Regions from separate parts of the Arthrobacter sp. Y3221114 genome, predicted to be linked through region 3. Evidence: riboswitches for the same ligand, from Rfam matches in the RefSeq annotation. Region 3 holds a riboswitch; each other region holds the start of a gene.
The links. Region 3 has a riboswitch for S-adenosylmethionine ahead of AC5RV3_RS05270 (flavin reductase family protein). Riboswitches for the same ligand answer to the same signal wherever they lie in the genome.
Positions count from the first base shown of each region.

Region 1: another riboswitch for S-adenosylmethionine. It lies ahead of AC5RV3_RS11455 (acyl-CoA dehydrogenase family protein); the one in region 3 lies ahead of AC5RV3_RS05270 (flavin reductase family protein).
Region 2: another riboswitch for S-adenosylmethionine. It lies ahead of AC5RV3_RS11440 (LLM class flavin-dependent oxidoreductase); the one in region 3 lies ahead of AC5RV3_RS05270 (flavin reductase family protein).

Region 1 is NZ_JBNHHW010000004.1:401,762-409,474, forward strand. Features, by position in the region: gene AC5RV3_RS11450 (acyl-CoA dehydrogenase family protein) at 1-711, opposite strand, end outside; gene AC5RV3_RS11455 (acyl-CoA dehydrogenase family protein) at 911-2,149, opposite strand; SAM riboswitch class IV at 2,224-2,338, opposite strand; gene AC5RV3_RS11460 (CoA-binding protein) at 2,428-2,844, opposite strand; gene AC5RV3_RS11465 (alpha/beta hydrolase) at 2,978-4,309, opposite strand; gene AC5RV3_RS11470 (helix-turn-helix domain-containing protein) at 4,429-4,971, shown strand; gene AC5RV3_RS11475 (VOC family protein) at 5,525-5,890, opposite strand; gene AC5RV3_RS11480 (ABC transporter ATP-binding protein) at 6,252-7,091, shown strand; gene AC5RV3_RS11485 (aliphatic sulfonate ABC transporter substrate-binding protein) at 7,198-7,713, shown strand, end outside.
Region 2 is NZ_JBNHHW010000004.1:398,235-401,579, forward strand. Features, by position in the region: gene AC5RV3_RS11440 (LLM class flavin-dependent oxidoreductase) at 1-1,284, opposite strand, end outside; SAM riboswitch class I at 1,373-1,463, opposite strand; gene AC5RV3_RS11445 (APC family permease) at 1,525-2,967, opposite strand; gene AC5RV3_RS11450 (acyl-CoA dehydrogenase family protein) at 2,982-3,345, opposite strand, start outside.
Region 3 is NZ_JBNHHW010000002.1:260,462-268,174, reverse strand. Features, by position in the region: gene AC5RV3_RS05300 (MFS transporter) at 1-974, shown strand, start outside; gene AC5RV3_RS05295 (FadR/GntR family transcriptional regulator) at 971-1,678, shown strand; gene AC5RV3_RS05290 (cytochrome b/b6 domain-containing protein) at 1,812-2,744, shown strand; gene AC5RV3_RS05285 (hypothetical protein) at 2,904-3,281, shown strand; gene AC5RV3_RS05280 (alpha/beta hydrolase) at 3,405-4,421, shown strand; gene AC5RV3_RS05275 (aldo/keto reductase) at 4,629-5,690, shown strand; gene AC5RV3_RS05270 (flavin reductase family protein) at 5,725-6,231, opposite strand; SAM riboswitch class IV at 6,284-6,398, opposite strand; gene AC5RV3_RS05265 (prephenate dehydratase) at 6,530-7,399, opposite strand; gene AC5RV3_RS05260 (hypothetical protein) at 7,486-7,698, opposite strand.

The sequences.
Region 1 (7,713 bases), on a different contig from region 3:
GACCAACAGGATGTGCTGGTAGAGCGCCGTCTGGTACGGGAAGCGGTCGGCGAAGGCTGACACGTTGGCCGGATCCACAACCGCGTCGGTAAACACGGTGGTGCCGCTGCCCGTTAGCCGCTGGCCGAAACCGTCCCAGTCGTCGAAGGTTTCCACGCCCGGCGTCTTGGTGGAGATGATCACCGAGGCATCGGAGCCGTCCGGGCGCTTGGCGGTGACATCGATCCAGTCCGCGAAGATGGTGCCGGTGGTGTAGAACTTGCGGCCGTTCAGCAGCAGCGTGCTGCCGGACTCGGACAGCACGGTGGCGGTTCCCCCGACACCCGGTTCGGTCCAGGCGTTGCCGGCCAGCTCGCCGGAGGCGAAGCGCCGCAGCCAGGCGCTGCGGTCCGAGGTGCGGCCGTGGTGGTACAGGTTCTCCTCAACCAAGGCAATGTGCGAACGCAGCGCCTGCGGAATATTGCTGTCTGCGGCGCCCAGCTCGATCAAGAGTTGGGTGAACTCTTCCCAGTCCAGCCCGTCGCCTCCGAACTCGGCCGGAATCCGGGCGGCGCCGAAGCCGGCGTCCTTCAGCCAGCCGATCTGTTCAAACGGCAGCTCGCGGGTGAGCTCGCGGCTCAGCGCCCCGGCTGCGATGCGCGCGAAGATCGGACGGTACTTGGCGGCTGCGGCGTGGAAGGCCGTGGCGATGTCGTCAATGGTTTCAGTCATGCTGGTTCTCCTGGAGGTTCTGCCGCGAGGGCGGGGTGATGGGGCCCGCGGTCGGCGGGCAGTCGTGATGGGGCCCGCGGTCGGCGGGCAGTCGTGATGGGGCCCGCGGCCGGCGGGCAGCCGGATGGGGCCCGCGGGCGGCGGGCAGTCATGATGGGGCCCGCGGGCGGCGGGGAATATTGCCTGCGCTAGGCGCGGGTCAGGTGTAGAGCGAAATCGGCTGGACGTCCCCGAGCAGGTAGTTGGCGCCGACCTCTACCTTCTTGTAGTCGACCGGGTCGTGCAGCGTGTGAGTGCGGATGTTCCGCCAGAAAATGTCCAGCCCGACCTCGGTTTTCGCGGAGGACGAGCCGGTGGTCTCGAAGATACGGTTCGCCACGTCCACGCCCACCTCGGTGGACACGACCTTGAGCCGCGCGATCTCGATCGCGATGTCCGCCCGGGCTTCCGCGGTCAGCTGCGCGCCGGCGGCGATGACCGCGTCGAACCGTGCATTCGTCCGGTGGGCCAGGGCTTCCACCGCGGCAACCCGCGAAGCCAGCTCGCCGTAGACCCGCTGGGTGAGCGGATCCTGGGCGTAGGTCTCCTGCGTGCTGAGGAACCAGGAGTTCCGGCGCGCCAGCGTGATCCGGCGTCCGCGGTCCAGCGCCCCCTGCGCGATGCCCAGGTAGAGGTTGCCGAAGGCCAGCTGGATGTACGGGGTGACCAGTGTGGAGAAAGGCTCATCCCCTACCTCGCCGATGATGTCCGCGGCGGTGACCTGCACGCCGTCGTACTTCACCGAACCACTGGCCGAGAGGCGTTGGCCCAGCGCGTCCCAGTCCCCGAGGTAGTCGATGCCCGTTCTGTCATGCTCCAGCGCTAGGGCCAGGAACGTGCCCTGCGCCGGCCCGGCCGTGATCACGGCGTTGACCAGGATGGCGTCACCGACGGAAGCGCCGGTGGAGAAGTGCTTGATGCCATTCAGCCGGTAGCCGTCGCCGTCGGGAACCAGTTCCAGATTCGGGTCCACGGGGTTCACGGAGTCGCCCCAGGACCAGCGGCCGAGCGCGGAGCGGCGGAGCAGGCGTTCCTGGACCTGCGCATCGCCGTAGAAGACGACGGCGCCCAGGTTGGCGTAGTGGTAGCCGAGAATCTGCGCGATCGACGCGTCGGTGCGGGCCAGGATGCGCACGGCGTGCAGCGCGCTTTCCCAGTGCCCGCCCTCGCCGCCCCATTCGGCCGGGATGATCAGGTTGAGCAGCCCGGAGTTGCGCAGCAGCTCCACCTCGGCGTACGGGTCGGCGTTGCGGCGGTCGCGCTCCAGCACGTCCGGCGCCAGTGCGGCGGCAACGCCTTCGGCTATCTGCTGCCAGTGGGCCAGTTCTTCGGCGGTAGCCCGCCCGGCCCACGGGGATCGGCCGGTCTGGGGGTTGATTTCGGTCACGACGGCGGTCATGTTGGCTCCTCAAGGCGGGGCTCCCGCCTGCCTGCGGCGCAGCAACCATCACGGTTGGCGGCGCAGCCTGGCGGGGGCCGTACTTGCCGGGCACGGTGTTGTGCGCGGCCGGATCCTCATCTGGGGCACCCCGCTACGGGAGAGGGTTGCCGCCCAACCAGCCAGAGCTTGTCGTTGGGACTCTTGATCTCGGAGTTGAGTATGCAGGGGCCGATCCGGCGCCGGGAAGCACGTGACAGGCCGTGACGTCCCGGGGCGTAATGTTACGGGCGCCGGGGCTAGAGGCCGAAGTGCGGGGCCTCGATCGCCGGGCAGGTGTCCATGACTACGTCCAGGCCGGCCGCCTTGGCCCGGTCCGCGGCGGCTTCGTCGACGACGCCCAGCTGGAGCCACACCGCCTTGGCACCGACTTCGATCGCCTGGTCCACGACCGGTCCGACCTTCTGCGAATTCACGAAGCAATCCACCACGTCGATCTCGCCCTGGATGTCCGCGAGCTTTTGGTAACCGGTCAAGCCGAGGACGTCGTCGCCTTTCAGGTTGACGGGAACGACTTCCATGTCCAGTTGGTCCATCAGGTACCGGGAAATGCGCATGGCCACCCGGTACGGGTTCGTGGACAAGCCGACGACGGCCCAGCGGCCCGGGGTTTCCAGCAGCCGCCGGACGACTTTAGGGTCATTCTGGTGTGCCATGGCTCGACCCTACCCGCGACTCTTCTGCACCGGAACCGCCCGCGCACTGCCGCCTCACCGAGAGGCAGATACCCAATCTCGGGCGGCTCCAATGCCATGCGGCAGCTCTGGGGGCCCTCCGTGCGCTCAGTGACTAGCGAGCCAGCTGCCCGGGGGCAGAAGTTCCAGCCGCACCGGACGTTCCGGAGGCGGTGCCGGCCTGCTCGGAGATCCAACGCCCCACCAGTTCGAGCAGTTCAGCGTCCACGGGCTCGCGGATCTGGCGCTTGTAGTCGGAGAGGGTCGGAGCGTTCGGGTCCCGGCGCAGCAAATGCGACAGGTCGTCGATCTTCCGGGTCGTGGCCGGGCCGGGAACGGTGGCCGCGATGATGTCCAGGTCGGCCGGGTCCACCTGCACGTCCTTGGCGCCCGTGATGGCCAGCACCGGCATTTGTAGGCGCCCCAGGTACGGAACGGGGTCAAAGTCGAGGAACTCCCGATGCCAGAGGGCGTTGATTTTACGGCCCTGCATGCGCACCACGTCCTGGGTGGTGGTCCGAAGTTTTTCCACCGACTTCGCCTGCATCTTGACCAGATCCTGGCGGAAGAGCTTCAGCAGCAAGCGCGGAAATGCGGGCAGCGCGTCGCTGATCTGGGCTGTCTGCCATCTGCCTGTCTCAAAGCCTGTCTGTGCCGAGGCTGAAAGCAGCACCGCGCCATCCACCTGCGTGCCGGGATCTGCCGCCACGGCCGCTGCGTGGTAGCTGCCTTCGCTGTGGCCGACCAGGAACACCGGCAGGCCCCCTGCCTTTTGCGTGACCATCCATCGCAGGGCGGCAGCGGCGTCGTCGGTGTTCTGACGGAAACCGGCCGCCCAAAAGCTTCCCTTCGAGGCGCCCGTGCCGCGCTTGTCGTAGCGCAGTGAAGCGATCCCGTGGCCGGCCAGCGCGTTTGCCAGGTCACGGCTGATGCCCAACGGCATCCGTTTATGGTCGGCATTGCGGTCGATCGGTCCGGAACCGGGCAGGATCAGCGCCACGGCACGAATCTTGCCGGCCGGCTTGGCCCATGTTCCGGCCAGCTGCACGGTCCCGGAGGAGAAGCGGACCTCTTCTTCCGTGACCGATTGCCCGGCGGGCAGGCCGGCGGCGGCACGGATCCGGGCCGCAACATCCTCCGCATCGGGAAGCGACGCAACTACCCGGGCGTACTTTTGCCCGTTCAGGTCAAGCTGCACTGCCGGGGTACCGCGGCGGGCGACGGCGATGGTCCTGCCGCGGCCGCGCCATGTTCCCACCAGAGTCCGTCCCGGGATCGCAAGCCCGGGCGCCCGCAGGCCGTGGACGCCGTCGAAGGCGTCCGCGAGCACCCGGACGGAGGTCACCGCAGACAGCGGGAAACGTTGGTCGCCGAGCAGCCCCGCAACTTTCTCAAACCGGTCCAACTCCAGCAGGACGTCCTTGTTCCCCACCACTATCGCCGCCACTGCGCCTCCCTTCGGGTCGTTTATTGCTCGCGTCTTGGTCGTTCGAGCCCGGTTCCCGTGCCGGACAGTACGATTATTATCAGTTGTAAGAACAATGTCAACCGTGAGAATGTAGAGCCATGTCCTCCTCGCCGAGCGCCGACCTGATCCTGCACCCGGTGCGCCTGCGGATTGTCCAGACGCTGCTGGGCAACCGCGAGCTGACCACGGCGGAGATCTCCGCCGAACTCCCCGACATTCCCACGGCAACGCTTTACCGGCACATCGGCACGCTCTCCAAGGCCGGCGTGCTGGCGGTGGCCCAGGAAAGGCCGGTCCGCGGCACCACCGAACGCACCTTCCGGCTGGACGTTGCCAAGAGTTCGGTGGCCGAAGACGATTTGGCCTCCATGACAGCCGAGGACCACCGTCGCGGCTTCATGGCCTTCGCGGCCGGACTGCTGGCGGCCTTCGACCAGTACACCGCCAGGGAGAATCCGGATTTCCTGCGCGACGGCGCCGGCTACCGGCAGACCGCTCTCTGGATGACGGACGAAGAGTTCGAGGAATTCACCTCCGCCATCAGGGCGGCCGCGCAGAAGGTGGCGGCCAACGGCCCGGAAGAGGGGCGGCACCGCCGCTTGTTCTCCACGGTCCTCATCCCGGCGGATCCGCCCGCCTGACTGCCAGGCCCGCTTGTCCGCCACGCGGGCACCGGGAGCAGCGGCCGACATCGGCGGCTCATGGGCGGGAGGAGGAGGCGGCCGACGTCGGCGGCTCATGGGCGGGAGGAGGAGGCGGCGTCGTCGGCGGCTCATGGGCGGGAGGAGGCATTGCCGTCGTTATGACCCGGGAGGGCGCTGACGCGGGCCCGAAGGGGTATACCCCCGGTCGCCGGCATCGCAGTGGATACCCGTACGCTTCCATGAGCGGCATGTACGGGCGGGCCCGGGTGCGCCCGTACGCGGGGCTACCCCCAGCTGCATCAAGATAGATTCAGTCCATGTCCCGATGAATACAGGAGGAACAGTGCGCACATCCCTTTGGATTCTCGCCACAGTCGCCGGGGTCGTCCTTGTGTTGTCTCTAATCCTCGCAGTCCAGGGCAGCGTGGGGTCATGGTTTACAGCGGTTGGCATGATCTGTCTCTTGTTCGTGATTGGTCGTGGGGCTCGCAAGAAGGGGGAGTAAAGCCTTCAATCAGGGGGGCAGAAGAGGGGTGTACATGGGCCGCCGTTACGCGTCCCAGCAGAGGCAGAAGGGGTGTCCGGCGGGGTCGGCATACACCTGGAACCCCGAGGCGGCCGCCGGGTCGTTGGCCGGCTTGAGCAGCTTGGCGCCCAATGACGTCGCCTGTTCATGCGCGGCCGCGAGATCGTCGATGTAGAGGTCCAGGTGGATCTGCTGCGGCGTCCCGTCCGGCCAGTCAGGCGGAATGTGGTTGGGTGCAAGCTGGAATCCCAGCCGAGGCTCGCCGTTCACCATCACCGTGTGCCAGTCGTCTTCGGCCTCGACCGTCCCGTCCAGGAGGCTGGCCCAGAAGGTGCTCTCCGCCGCGAGGTCGGCGGCGTCGAACACGATGATCTGTCTGCTGATTTTCATGCGGTCATCCTGCCATTGCCCCGAAGGTGCGTCCATGGATAGCGGGGAAGTGGTTGTTTCCCGGTAGGTTCCCCCACGAGCGGCTCGCCGCGTTTGTTACGGCAGACTTTCGTCGCGTCTTTGTTACGGATCATTGTTACGGGCAGTTTGCCGGGAGTGCCGCAGGTGCCGTTTAGTTGGTGGTGACCATCCCGAGCGGCCGAGAGACCTGGATCGACGACGCCGCAGCAACCCTGGTCACCGGAAGCCCACCCAGACTGCCGGTGATAACGAGGTGACAAGCCACGGGTACGGCCGGCGGAAGCCGGGCCGCACGGCTTGATCCGTAGGGTGCTACTGCCAGGATCGATGGAGTGATCCCATGACTGCAGTACTGTCGTCGTCCCGCCACGCGGCTCCCGCTTCCGCTGCACCCGCGGCCCGTTCCGACTCCGCCCTGGCCGTTTCCTTCCGCGGCCTGAACCGGACGTTCGGCACGGGAGCCCAGGCCCACACCGTGCTGCGCGACGTAAACTTCGATGTCCGTCCCGGCGAGGTGCTGGCCATCCTGGGCCCGTCCGGCTGTGGCAAGTCCACCTTGCTGCGCGCCACCGCCGGCCTCGACTCGCCCAGCGCCGGCACCGTGGAGATCGACGGCACGCCGGTCCAGGGCATCGACTCCCGCTGCGCCGTCGCGTTCCAGGAACCGCGGCTGCTGCCGTGGCACACCCTGCAGGCCAACGTGGCCATCGGCCTGCCCAAGAGCTCCAGTGCCAAGCAGGGCAAGACCAAGGTCGCCCGGCTGCTGGAACTGGTCGGCCTGGCCACCTTCGCCAAGCACCGGCCGCGCGAGGTCTCCGGCGGCATGGCCCAGCGGGCATCCCTGGCCCGGGCGTTGGCCCGCAACCCCGGCGTGCTGCTGCTGGACGAACCGTTTGGCGCGCTGGACGCGCTGACCCGGATCAAGATGCAGGATTTGCTGCTCGATATCCACGCGGCGGAACCCACCACCGTGCTGCTGGTGACCCACGACGTGGATGAAGCCCTGCAACTGGCGGACAGAATCATCGTGCTCGGCAAGGAAGAAGGCTGCGAGGACGACGGCGCCACGATCGTGCGCACCGTCGATGTTCCCGGCGACCGTCCGCGGGACCGCGGTTCGGTCGAGCTGGCCCGAATGCGCCGCTCGCTGCTCGAAAGCCTCGGCGTCGACGGCCATTAGGGCCGCCGTCACCACTCATCAAGTCAAGCAATTCCCGGGCCGTTCGCGCCCAAAATCATCCGTCGCGGAATCTCTCCTGTTCCGCACACCGTTCAAAGGAACCACCATGTCGCTTGCCAGCCGTTTTTCCCGCCGCCCGCTCCTGGGCGCCGCCGCCGTTGCCGCCACCGCCTCGCTGGCCCTTACCGGCTGCGTTGCCGGTGAGGATTCCGAAGCCACCGCCGCCCAGGGCACCGGCGACGGCGTGCTCAACATCGACTTCGCCACCTACAACCCGCTGAGCCTGGTCATCAAGGAAAAGGGCTGGCTGGAGGCCACCTTGGCCGACGACGGTGTCGAGGTGAACTGGGTGCAGTCGGCCGGTTCCAACAAGGCCAACGAGGCGCTGCGCTCCGGGGCGGTCGACGTCGGATCCACCGCCGGTTCCGCGGCGCTGCTTGCCCGCGCCAACGGCTCGCCGATCAAGACCATCAGCCTCTTCTCGCAGCCGGAATGGGCGGCCCTCGTGGCGCTGCCCGACTCCGGCATCGAGTCCGTCCAGGACCTCAAGGGCAAGTCGGTGGCCGCCACCAAGGGCACCGACCCCTACTTCTTCCTGCTGCAGTCCCTGGAAGAGGCCGGC
Region 2 (3,345 bases), on a different contig from region 3:
CAGTTCCGGCACGACGTATTCCACGATGTCCTCGAAGGTGCCCGGGGTGATGGCGTAGGCCAGGTTGAACCCGTCCACGTCGGTCTCGTCGACCCACTCCGCGAGCTTGGCGGCCACCTCCGCGCCGGAACCGACGGTGATCGGGCCGAAGCCGCCGACGCCCACCCATTCGGCCAGCTGGCGGATGGTCCACGGCTTGCCGCTGTCGCCGGACGCCTTCTGGAAGGTCTCCACCGAGGACTGGATGGCATTGGACTTCACGTTTTCGCCGATCACGTCGTCCGGGCCGTAGGTGGAGAGGTCAACGCCCATCCAGCCGGAGATCAGGGCCAGAGCGCCGTTGATGTCCGCGTAGGACTTGTAGTCCTCGAATTTGGCCTGCGCGGTGGCGGTGTCCGGTCCGGTTACCACGGTCTGCATCGCGTAGATGCGTACGTCGTAGCGGTCGCGGCCCGCCGCTTCCACGGCGTCGCGGATCTTCTTCACCGACGCCGCGAGCATCTCCTTGGTCGGGCAGGTCACGAACACCGCCTCGGCGTTCCCGGCGGCGAACTCGGTGCCGCGCTTGGAGGCCCCGGCCTGGAAGATGACCGGGGTGCGCTGCGGGCTCGGCTCCGTGATCGCGATGCCGGGGACCTTGAAGTAGTTGCCCTCGTGCCGGATCTCGTGGACCTTGGCCGGGTCTGTGAAGACGCCGGTCTCGACGTCCTTGACCACGGCGTCGTCCTCCCACGAGCCCTCGAGCAGCTTGTAGATGACCTCGAGGTATTCGTCCGCGTGGTTGTAGCGCTCGTCGTGCTCCAGTTGGTCTTCCTGGCCCATGTTGCGCGCCGCCGAGGGCAGGTAACCGGTGACCACGTTCCAGCCGACTCGTCCGTTGGTCAGGTGGTCCAGCGTGGCCAGACGGCGGGCGAACGGGTACGGGTGCTCGTAGGCGGTGCCGGCGGTGACGCCGAAGCCGAGGTTTTCGGTCACTGCGGCCATCGCCGAGACCAGCATGAACGGATCATTCACCGGAACCTGTGTGCCGGCGCGCAGCGTGGTCTCGTTGGAGGACCCGAAGACGTCGTAGGTGCCGAGCACGTCGGCAATGAACAGGCCGTCGAACAGGCCCTTTTCCAGCACCTTCGCCAGGTGGGTCCAGTAGCCGATGGTGTTGTAGTTGGCGGACTTGTCCTGCGGGTGGCGCCACAGTCCGGGCGACTGGTGGCCCACGCAGTTCATGTCGAAGGCGTTGAAACGAATCTGGCGCCGGGGGTTGGGGTTCGGGTTGTTCAGGGTCATGTCAGGCTCCTTTTCTGATGAGAAGAGCCCGCGCCGGCCCTCCGTTGGGCATGCGGCTGCCAACGGAAGACCAACGAGAGATCGAGCTTCTCCATCGGTCCTGGCGGTAGCACCTTCCTCAAAGGAGGGGGTTGCTGCGGCGTCAACAAGCCAGGTCTCTCGGCCGCTCTGGATGGGTACCCCTCCATTGGACACCCGGGGACGTCCCGGAGGGAAATGTGTGCCGTCACGCGAGGTAACTCAGGACACAGGCTGCCTCCGCTGGGCGCGGACCACGGCTCCGGCCGCAAAGCACAGCAGGATCAGGACGACGACGGCGACCGCCAGCGGGACGCTGTTGCCAACCAGGGTCGGGAGGTTCTGCAGGATCAGCGCCAGGATTCCGAGCAGCCCGATCAGTCCGAGTGCAGGGGCGACGGTGCGTTTCCAGTCCCGAAGGGGCGCACCGTTCCGGCGGAAAAAGACCAGGACGGCTGCGCTGGTCAGCGTCATCAGCACCACGATTCCCAGCGACGCGAAGCCGGCGAACCAGGTGTAGAACTGCATGATCGGATCCCAGCCGGCCACGACGGCGGCCAGCAGGAACAGGGCCACCACCGTGTTGGCCGCCGCGGAGGCCAGATGCGGGGAGTGGTGCCGGGCGTGGGTGCTGGCCAGCTTGGCCGGGAAGATGCCCTGCCCGGCGACTTGGAAAAAGTAGCGGGAACCGATGTTGTGCAAGGACAGGATGCAGGCGAAGAGGCTGGTCGCCAGCAGCAGTTGGATGATGTGGCTGCCGGCCGTGCCCAGATAGAGCGTTGTGGTCTCCGAGAGCATGGTGCCCGGCGCGTCCGTGGCCTTTTGGACGATTCCGTCGTCGCCCCAGACGCTGATCAGCAGCCAGCTGGAGAGGGCGTAGAAGGCGCCCACCACAATGAGGGCCACATAGGTGGCGCGCGGGATGGTCTTGTCCGGGTCGCGTGCTTCGTCGCGGAAGACTGCGGTGGCCTCGAAGCCGATGAAACTCAGGATGGCGAACAGCAACGCGATGCCGGGCGCTCCGGACAGGACGGTGGACGGGGTGGCGAACCCGGTGGACAGGCCGCCGGCACCCCCTCCGTCAAAGATGATGAAGGCGTCCAGGACCAGCACGATCAGCACCTCGGCCACGAGCAGCACGGCCAACACCTTGCCGGAGAGTTCGATGTTGCGGTGTCCCAGCCAGGCGACGGCCGCCAGCGCGGCCGCGGCCCACACCCACCAGGGCAGTTCGGGGCCGCCGTAGGCGCGGACCACCTCGTCGACCGCCGGGGCGAAGAGGCCGTAGACGCCCGCTTCCAGGGCGAGGTAGGAGAGCAGGGCCACGAAGGCCGCCCCCAGGCCCGCCCTGCGGCCGAGGCCTTTGTCGACGTAGCTGTAGAACGCGCCGGCGGTTGGCACATGCGGTGTCATGGTGGTGAAGCCGACGGCAAACAACAGCAGAATTGCCATGGCCAGCAGGTAGATGAAGGGGAGGCCGGCGCCGTTGCCGCTGACAATGGCCAGCGGGACGGTTCCGCCGATGACGCCCAGCGGCGACGCGGCGGCCAGCACGATGAGCACGATGCTGGCGACACCCAGCCGGCCGGAGAGCCGCGGAGCGCCGGCCGCGCCGGCCGCGGCTTCGGGTGCCGCGAGGGTTGGATTACTGGTGGATACGGACATGGTGTGCGTTCTTCCTAGACGGCCGCGGAACGGGCGGCGGGGCTGACTGGCGGGCGGTCGGCGTCGGCAATGGCCTCGCCGATGGTCCACACGAAGGGGGGTTCCGTGGCGTTGACTTCCCAGTCGCCGACGATTCGGGATTTGTAGATGAACGGGTTGTGCGTCGCCACGGTGCGGGCGTTGCGCCAGTGCCGGTCCAGCGCCTTGTCGGTGCTGGTCGAGGAAGCACCGAGCGCGTCGAAGAGGGCGCCCGCGGCGTCCGGGACCAGGGTGCTGAGCACTATCTGCGCCCGGCCCGATTCCAGTTCGACGGCGATGTTGGCCGACTTTTCGGCGTCGGCATCCAGGCGCCGAGCCTCGAAAGCCCTGTCCAGGCTG
Region 3 (7,713 bases):
GCAACCGCGTTGGACTGGAACGGGCCATCGCGCTCGCGCTGACACTGTTGATTGCCGGACTGGGCCTGCGGGGGATCGAGTCCGTCGGGATGCTGCTGGCCGGCACGGTGGTGTCCATGTCCGGACTGGCGGTCTGCAACGTGGCGCTGCCGGCGTTCATCCGCAAGTACTTCGCTCACCGGCCGTCGACAATGACCGGCGCCTACACCATCTCCATGTCCGTGGGCGCCACCCTGGCCGCCGCAGTCAGCGTCCCACTGGCCGCGCAGTTGGACTCGCCGTCGCTCGCCCTGGCCGCCTGGGCGCTGCTGGCAGTCGTCGGCCTGGCGGTGTTCCTGCCCATGGCTTTGGCCGGCAGGCGCGAGTCAGGCACCCGGACCCGGAGCCACTCGTCGCCGTGGCCGCTGCTGCTCACGCGCAAAGGCGCGCTGCTCACCGGCCTGTTCACCATCCAGGCGCTGCTCGTCTATACCGTGATGGGCTGGCTGCCGTACATCCTGATCTCGCGCGGGGTGGATGCCGCGGCGGCCGGGCAGCTGCTCGCGCTGGTCCAGCTGGTGTCCATCCCCGCCGTCGTCCTGCTGCTGGCAATGGCAGCCCGCCCGGGCCTGCTGCGGCCGGCCTTCATGATCACCTGCACGGCGTCGCTGGCGGGCTATCTCGCCCTGCTCGTGCTGCCCGCCGAACTCGCCGTGCTCCCCGCGGTTCTGATCGGCCTGGGGTTTGGCGTTTTCCCGCTGCTGATGCTGGTGATCAGCCGCAGCGGTTCCGATGCCGCCGAAACCACGGCGCTGTCCACGCTGGCCCAATCGGTGGGCTACCTCTTCGCCGCCTTGGGCCCGTTCGGCCTTGGCCTGCTGCACGATGCGCTCGCCGACTGGACCATCCCGCTGGTGCTCCTGGTGGCCGGCGCGGCGCTGCAACTGCTGCTGGCCCACGCGGTCAGCGGCCTGGTGCGGAAGGCGCGGGCGTGAGGTCCGGCCCGCTCCAGCGGCCGCCGCTGGCGGAGGAAGTCACGTCCAGGCTGCGGGAGTCCATCGCGGCGGGGCAGTGGCAGCTGGGTGCCCGGATCCCTCCGGAGCCGGAACTGATGGCAAGTCTGGGCGTTTCCCGCGGCACGCTGCGCGAGGCAGTTAAGGCGCTGGCCCACGCCGGGATGCTCGAGGTGCGCCGCGGCGACGGCACTTACGTGCGGGCCACCAGCGAGATCAGCGGCACCGCACGCCGCGCCTACCGCGAGTACGACGACGAGGACGTGCTTCAGGTGCGCTTTGCGCTGGACACCCAGGCCGCGCGGCTGGCGGCGCAGTCCGTGCGGTCGGAGCCGTCAACCGATGGTGGCGCCGTGGAGTCGCTGCGGGAAATGCTGGCCCGGCGCCGGCGCGCTTGGGCGGAGCAGGACCTGGAGGGCTGGATTGCTGCGGACTGGGACTTCCACCTGGCCGTGGCCGAGGCCTCCGGCAACCCGCTGCTGCACGAGCTGTACGGCAGCTTTGGCGACGTGTTCCACGGGGCAAAGATGGCCCAGCGATTGCGGGACGGCTTCGATGGGTGCCTGCGCGCCGGACACGAGGACCTCGCGGAGGCCATCGCGGCCGGGGACGAAGAAGCCGCGGTGCGGACCGTCACCGCCAACCTGCGCTACTGCCTGAAATGGATGCCGCAGAAAGGCCAATAGCGCCCCGCCAGCGCCGAGCGGCGGCGGGGCTTTGGCCGCCACGGCCGGGCTTGTGGCACGATGCCGCGCAGGCGGGGTACCTTGAATCACGAAGCCCGGACTGTCGGGAAGCAGGGAACGAGGAAAGCTGGCGATGTCCACTTCGACGAAACCGTCCGGAAGCACCCGGAAGACGTGGCTGAAGATCACCGCGGCAGTGGCCGCCGCCGTCGTCGTGCTTCTGTTGTTGGTGTTGCTGGCCAAGTGGCTGCGGACGATGCCGGGTGTCCAGGACTTCCTGGCCGCCTACCCGGGCCGCTCCGAACTGCCCGAGTCCGCGCCCGTCGGGTTGCCTGCCTGGCTGGGCTGGCAGCACTTCCTCAACTTCTTCCTGATCGTGTTGATCATCCGCACCGGCCTGCAGGTGCGCGCCGGCACGCGCTCGCCGGCGTACTGGACCCGCAACAACAAGGGCCTGGTGAAGACCAAGAACCCGCCGACAAAGATCACCCTGAATCTGTGGTTCCACCTGACCCTGGATGCGTTGTGGGTGCTGAACGGCATCGTCTTCATGGTGCTGATCTTCGCCACCGGGCACTGGATGCGGATCGTGCCCACCAGCTGGGACATTTTCCCGAACGCGCTCTCCGCCGTGCTGCAGTACGCTTCGCTGGACTGGCCGCTGGAGAACGGGTGGGTGAACTACAACGCGCTGCAGCTGCTGACCTACTTCGCGACCGTCTTCATCGCCGCCCCGCTGGCCATCGTCTCCGGCCTGCGCACCTCCGCCGCCTGGCCCAAGCGGGCGGCGGTCAACAAGTACTTCCCGATTGAGGCGGCCCGGGCCATCCACTTCCCGGTGATGGTGTATTTCGTGCTGTTCATCATCGTGCACGTGACCCTGGTGCTGGCCACCGGAGCGCTGCGCAACCTCAACCACATGTACGCGGCTACGGACGACGGCGGATGGACTGGCTTCTGGATCTTCGCGGCCTCCATCGCGGTGACGGTGGCGGCCTGGTTCCTGGCCCGCCCGATCTTCCTGCGGCCGATCGCCTCGCTGACGGGCAAGGTCACCAGCCGCTGACGGGCAAGGCCGCCAGCTCGCTGACGGGCAAGGTCACCAGCCGCTGACGCGCAAGGCCGCCAGCGGCTGACGCGCAAGGCCGCCAGCGGCTGACGGTGCGCATCCAGACCGCGTGGCCGCCTGACCGCTGCCGGAGGGAGCACCGCTACACTGCCCTCCATGATCACCGTTGCGGCCATCGCCGCGTGCATTGTCTTCGCGCTGTTGGCCGTCTTCCAGATCCTGCTTGCCGCGGGCCTGCCGCTGGGCCGGTTCGCCTGGGGAGGAAGCCACCGTACGCTGCCAACGAAGCTGCGCCTTGGAAGCGCGGTCTCGGTAGTCCTGTATGCGTTCTTCGCGTTCATCATCATGGACCGGGCCCAGCTTCTCGACACGCTGCCGGAGACCGCTTCGCTCGTCTTGATCTGGATCCTGACGGCGTACCTGTTCGTCGGCGTCCTCATGAACGCCATCTCGCGCAGCAAGCCCGAGCGGTGGACCATGACGCCGGTCGCGTTGGCGCTGGCCGGCCTGAGCCTGGTGGTTGCCCTCGGCTGACAGGCATTCCGGCCCTTTGGCCGGCGGGGCTTGCCGGCCGTTGGCGGGAGGCGGGGGAGGGGCTTGCCCTGCGGGCGGGGCGGCCTCACGATTGGTTCACTACCGGCCGATCGGGAGGAAGCAATGCGGGTCCGTTTCCGCCGCGCACTGGCAGCCATCGCGGTGCTCATCACCGTCCCGGCGGCTCTTGCCGGCGGCCTGGTCTTCTGGCTGCGCTTCAGCCCCCGGCCGCTGGCGGTGCTGCTGCGGGTGCTGTCCGAGCGGGACGGCCGGCGCACGGCCCGGGCCATGGCAAGGCATGTGCCGGACGGCATCAGCGAAGTGTTGAATCAGGAGTACCTCAGCAACCACGGGCATACCCACCTGGACGTGTTCTTCCCGGACAAGGCGGCCCAGGATTCGCTGCGCCTTCCCACGATCGTCTGGATTCACGGCGGGGCCTGGATCTCCGGCACCAAGAACGACGTCGCCAATTACCTTCGGATCCTCGCCTCCTACGGCTTCACCGCCGTGGGGGTGGACTATTCGCTGGCCCACGTGCGCCGCTACCCCGCCCCGGTGCGCCAAACAGCCGCCGCGCTGCGCTACCTGGAGCACAATGCCGACCGGCTGCACATCGATACCGAGCGGATCGTGCTGGCCGGGGACTCGGCGGGCGCACAGATCGCTGCGCAACTGGCGCTGGTCATCGCCGACCCTGACTATGCCAAGAGGCTGGGCATTGCCTCGCCCACCAGGCCGGACCGGCTGCGCGCCGTGCTGTTGCACTGCGGGGCGTACGATCTATCGCTCGCCGGGGCGGACCAAGCCGGGAACCAGAACTACCTGCGGACGGTGCTGTGGTCCTACACCGGGGCAAAGGACTATCTGGAGCGGCCGTACATCGCCCTGGCCTCCGTTGCGCGGCATGTGGGCGCCAACTACCCGCCGGCTCTCGTTTCTGCAGGCAACACCGACCCGTTGCTGCCGCACTCGCTCGGGCTGGTCGAAGCACTGCGGGCCAAGGGCGCGGTGGTGGAGGAGTTCTTCCCCCAAACGGGCGCCGGGCTGGGGCACCAGTTCCAGTTCAACCTGGAGCTGGAGGCGGCATGGCAGGTGCTGGAGCGCAGCGTGGCGTTCCTCCGCCGCCACACCGGGTGAAGCTTGGGACACGCTGAGCCGCCACTGGTGAACCGCCTCACGGGGCCGGGGGACGAGCCTGTGGTGCGGGTGGCCCATCGGGCAGGGCCCGCCCTGCTGCGAGGCAAGATCTTCGGTGTCTGCGTCACCCCGGGTTGCCGGCGCCGATGCCTCCCCGGGCGCCGCCGTCGTACGCTGGGAACCTGCCCAGCGAAGGGGGAACTACCAATGGACGACGCCGGATCCCGGCTCATTTTCGGGTGCATGGGTTTGGGCGGCGGCTGGGGGAGCGGGCCGCTGGAAGCGGCCGACGTCGCCGCCGCGCATGTGGCCGTCGCGGCGGCGCTGGAGGCCGGGATCACGACGTTCGACCACGCCGACATCTACGCCCACGGCAAGGCCGAGGCGGCGTTCGGGCGGGTGCTGGCCGAACGTCCCGAGCTGCGCGACTCGATCCAGCTGCAGGGCAAATGCGGCATCCGGCTGCCGGTCCCCGGCCTGGCCGGGCAGTACGACTCCTCGCGCGAAGCCATCCTGGCCCGCACCGACGAAAGCCTGCGCCGGCTGCATACCGATCACCTGGACACGTTGCTGATCCACCGGCCGGACCCGCTGGCGCCGGCCGAAGAGATCGCCGCGGCGTTCAACGAGCTCCGGATGGCCGGGAAGGTCCGCCGGCTTGGTGTCTCGAACATGTCCGGCGACCAAATGCGCTGGCTGCAGTCGGCGCTGGACGAGCCGCTGGCGGTGAACCAGCTCGAAATGAGCCTGTACCGACGCGACTGGCTGGAGTCCGCCGTGCTGGTGAACCACCCGGACGGAACGGGCACCAGGTTCCCGCACGGCACCTTGGAATACTGCGCCGCCAACGGGGTGGAACTGCAGGCCTGGGGCGCGCTGGCCCAGGGCCGCTACAGCGGCCGTGCGGCAGGCCTGGCCGACGCGGCGGCCGGCGCGGGAACGCCCGCCGCCGGGACCGGGCAGAATCACGGCCGGACGGCAGAGGGGGCTGTGACGACGGATGCTTCCGCACGGGCGGATGCCCCACTCTCCGCGGACCATTCGGCCGCTGCCCTGGTCACGGAACTTGCCCGGGACAAGGGCTGCCCTCCGGAAGCCGTGGTGCTGGGCTGGCTGCTGCGGCATCCCGCGGGCATCCGGCCTGTCATCGGTACCAGCAGCCCGGACCGGATCCGGGCCTGCGCCCAGGCGGAGGCGGTCGGAGCGGCGATGACCCGCCAGGAGTGGTACTCCCTGTGGGTGGCGGCCCGGGGAAGGCCGCTGCCCTAGCCGACGGCTGCCGCCGGTGCGGGAACTTTTCTGCCTAGACGAAGGCCGGCTGTTCCAGCCGGCGGAACCCGGAATCGTGGAAGACCAGGGGCTCGTGGGTGCCGTCGTGCGTGGACAGGCCGTGCACCTGCAGCAGCACGACGTGGTGGTCCCCGGCCGGGACCTCCTGGTGCACCGAGCAGTCCAGCCACAGCGCCGCGTCGTGCAGGAACAGCGCGCCGTCGTCCGTGCCGTGCAGGCGGAGTCCGGCAAAGCGGTCACCGTTCTTGGACGCGATCTGGCGGCAGACGCCGTCGTGCCCGGTGCCGAGCACCGAGACTCCGATCCGGTCGGCCCGCCGGACCACCGGCCAGGTCCGGGAGGTGTTTTGCACGGCGAACATCACTAGCGGCGGCTCGAGGGAGACGCCGACGGTGAACGAGGAGGCGACGATGCCCTGGGGCTCGCCGTCGACGATCGCGCACAGCGCCGCGATACCCGAGGGGAAGCGGCCGAAGGCGGAGCGCAATGTGTTGGGTGTCAGGTCATTGTGTAGCGACATGGCGTCCTTGGGGCTTGGGCGCATCCGCTGCTGCCGGGCTGCTGCGGGAGGATACGCGTACTTGCCTGCCGACATACCCGGCGGGCCGAATCATCACCTGGAGCACCCCGCTACGGTAGAGGGTTGCCGGCCAACCAGCCAGGGCTGTGCAGTTGGCACTCTTGATTCGTCTCCACGCTAAGAGCGGGGAAGGGCCTGGGTCAAACGCCGGTAATACTTCGTCAAATGCCGCGTTTTACTTGCGGCTGCCCGACGGTTGCCGCCTGACGGCTGTTGCCCGACGGCTGTCGCCCGACTGCTACCGGGCGACGCCGCCGGGGCGCACGGTCTGTTGGCGGAACGGATGCGCAGGGTAGACGCCCAGAATGCGGATTTCCGTGGTGAAGAAGTCCAGTTCCTCGAAGGCGTGGACCATGGCCTGGTCGTCCGGGTGCCCTTCGACGTCCACCATGAACATGGTGGCGGCAAACTCGCCGCCCACCATGTAGCTCTCCAGCCTGGTCATGTTGATGCCGTTGGTGGCGAATCCGCCCAGGGCCTTGTACAGCGCCGACGGCACGTTCCGCACACGGAAGACGAAGCTGGTCACGGCCGGGCCGGGCAAATCTTCGCGGGACGGGACCGGCCGGCGGTCGGCCAGCACCACGAACCGGGTGGTGTTCGTCGGATCGTCTTCGACATTTTCGGCGAAGACTTCCAGGCCGTAGAGCTCGGCAGCCATCGGCGGCGCCAGCGAGACCTTGGCCGGGTCGTTCCACTCGGCCACCTCTCGGGCCGAACCTGCGGTGTCGCCGGCGATCACCGGAGTAAGCCCGAGCCTGCGGATAAGCTTCCGGCACTGGCCCAGCGCGTGGATGTGGCTGTGCACCTCCCTGGCCTGCTCCACGGTGGCCCCGCGTATGCCCAGCAGGCTGAAACGGATGGGCAGGAAAAATTCCTCCACGATCTGCAGGGTGGTCTTGGGCAGCAGTGCGTGGATGTCCGCCACCCGGCCGGCGATCGAGTTGTCGATGGGAATCATGGCCAGTTCGGCCTCGCCGCCCGTGACGGCGGCGAAGGCGTCCTCGAAGCTGGCACACGGCACCGCTTCCCAACCGGGGCGCACTTCACGGCAAGCCATATGGGAGTTCGAGCCGGGTTCGCCTTGGTACGCAATTGCTGGAGCCATGGGCGAAATTATCCCACCGGGGCCGGCCGTTGCTTCATTCCGGAGGTCCGGCCGGCGTCACAAAACATGACCGGCCCGCACGCGGCTTAGTACAGATGGGATTCCTGGGTGATGCCGTAGGGCACGTCGTCGCTCAGCTCCACGGTGAAATGTCCGGGGCCGGTGCGCGTGACCAGGATGCCGCAATCGCCGTCGAGGGCCGCGATCTTTTGCAACTCTTCGACCGCAGCATTCAGAAGATCGTGCGCCTCGGAAGCCGTCTGTGCCGTCAAGGACTTGGTAGCCAAGGAGGTGGCCATGGTTCTGCCTTTCGT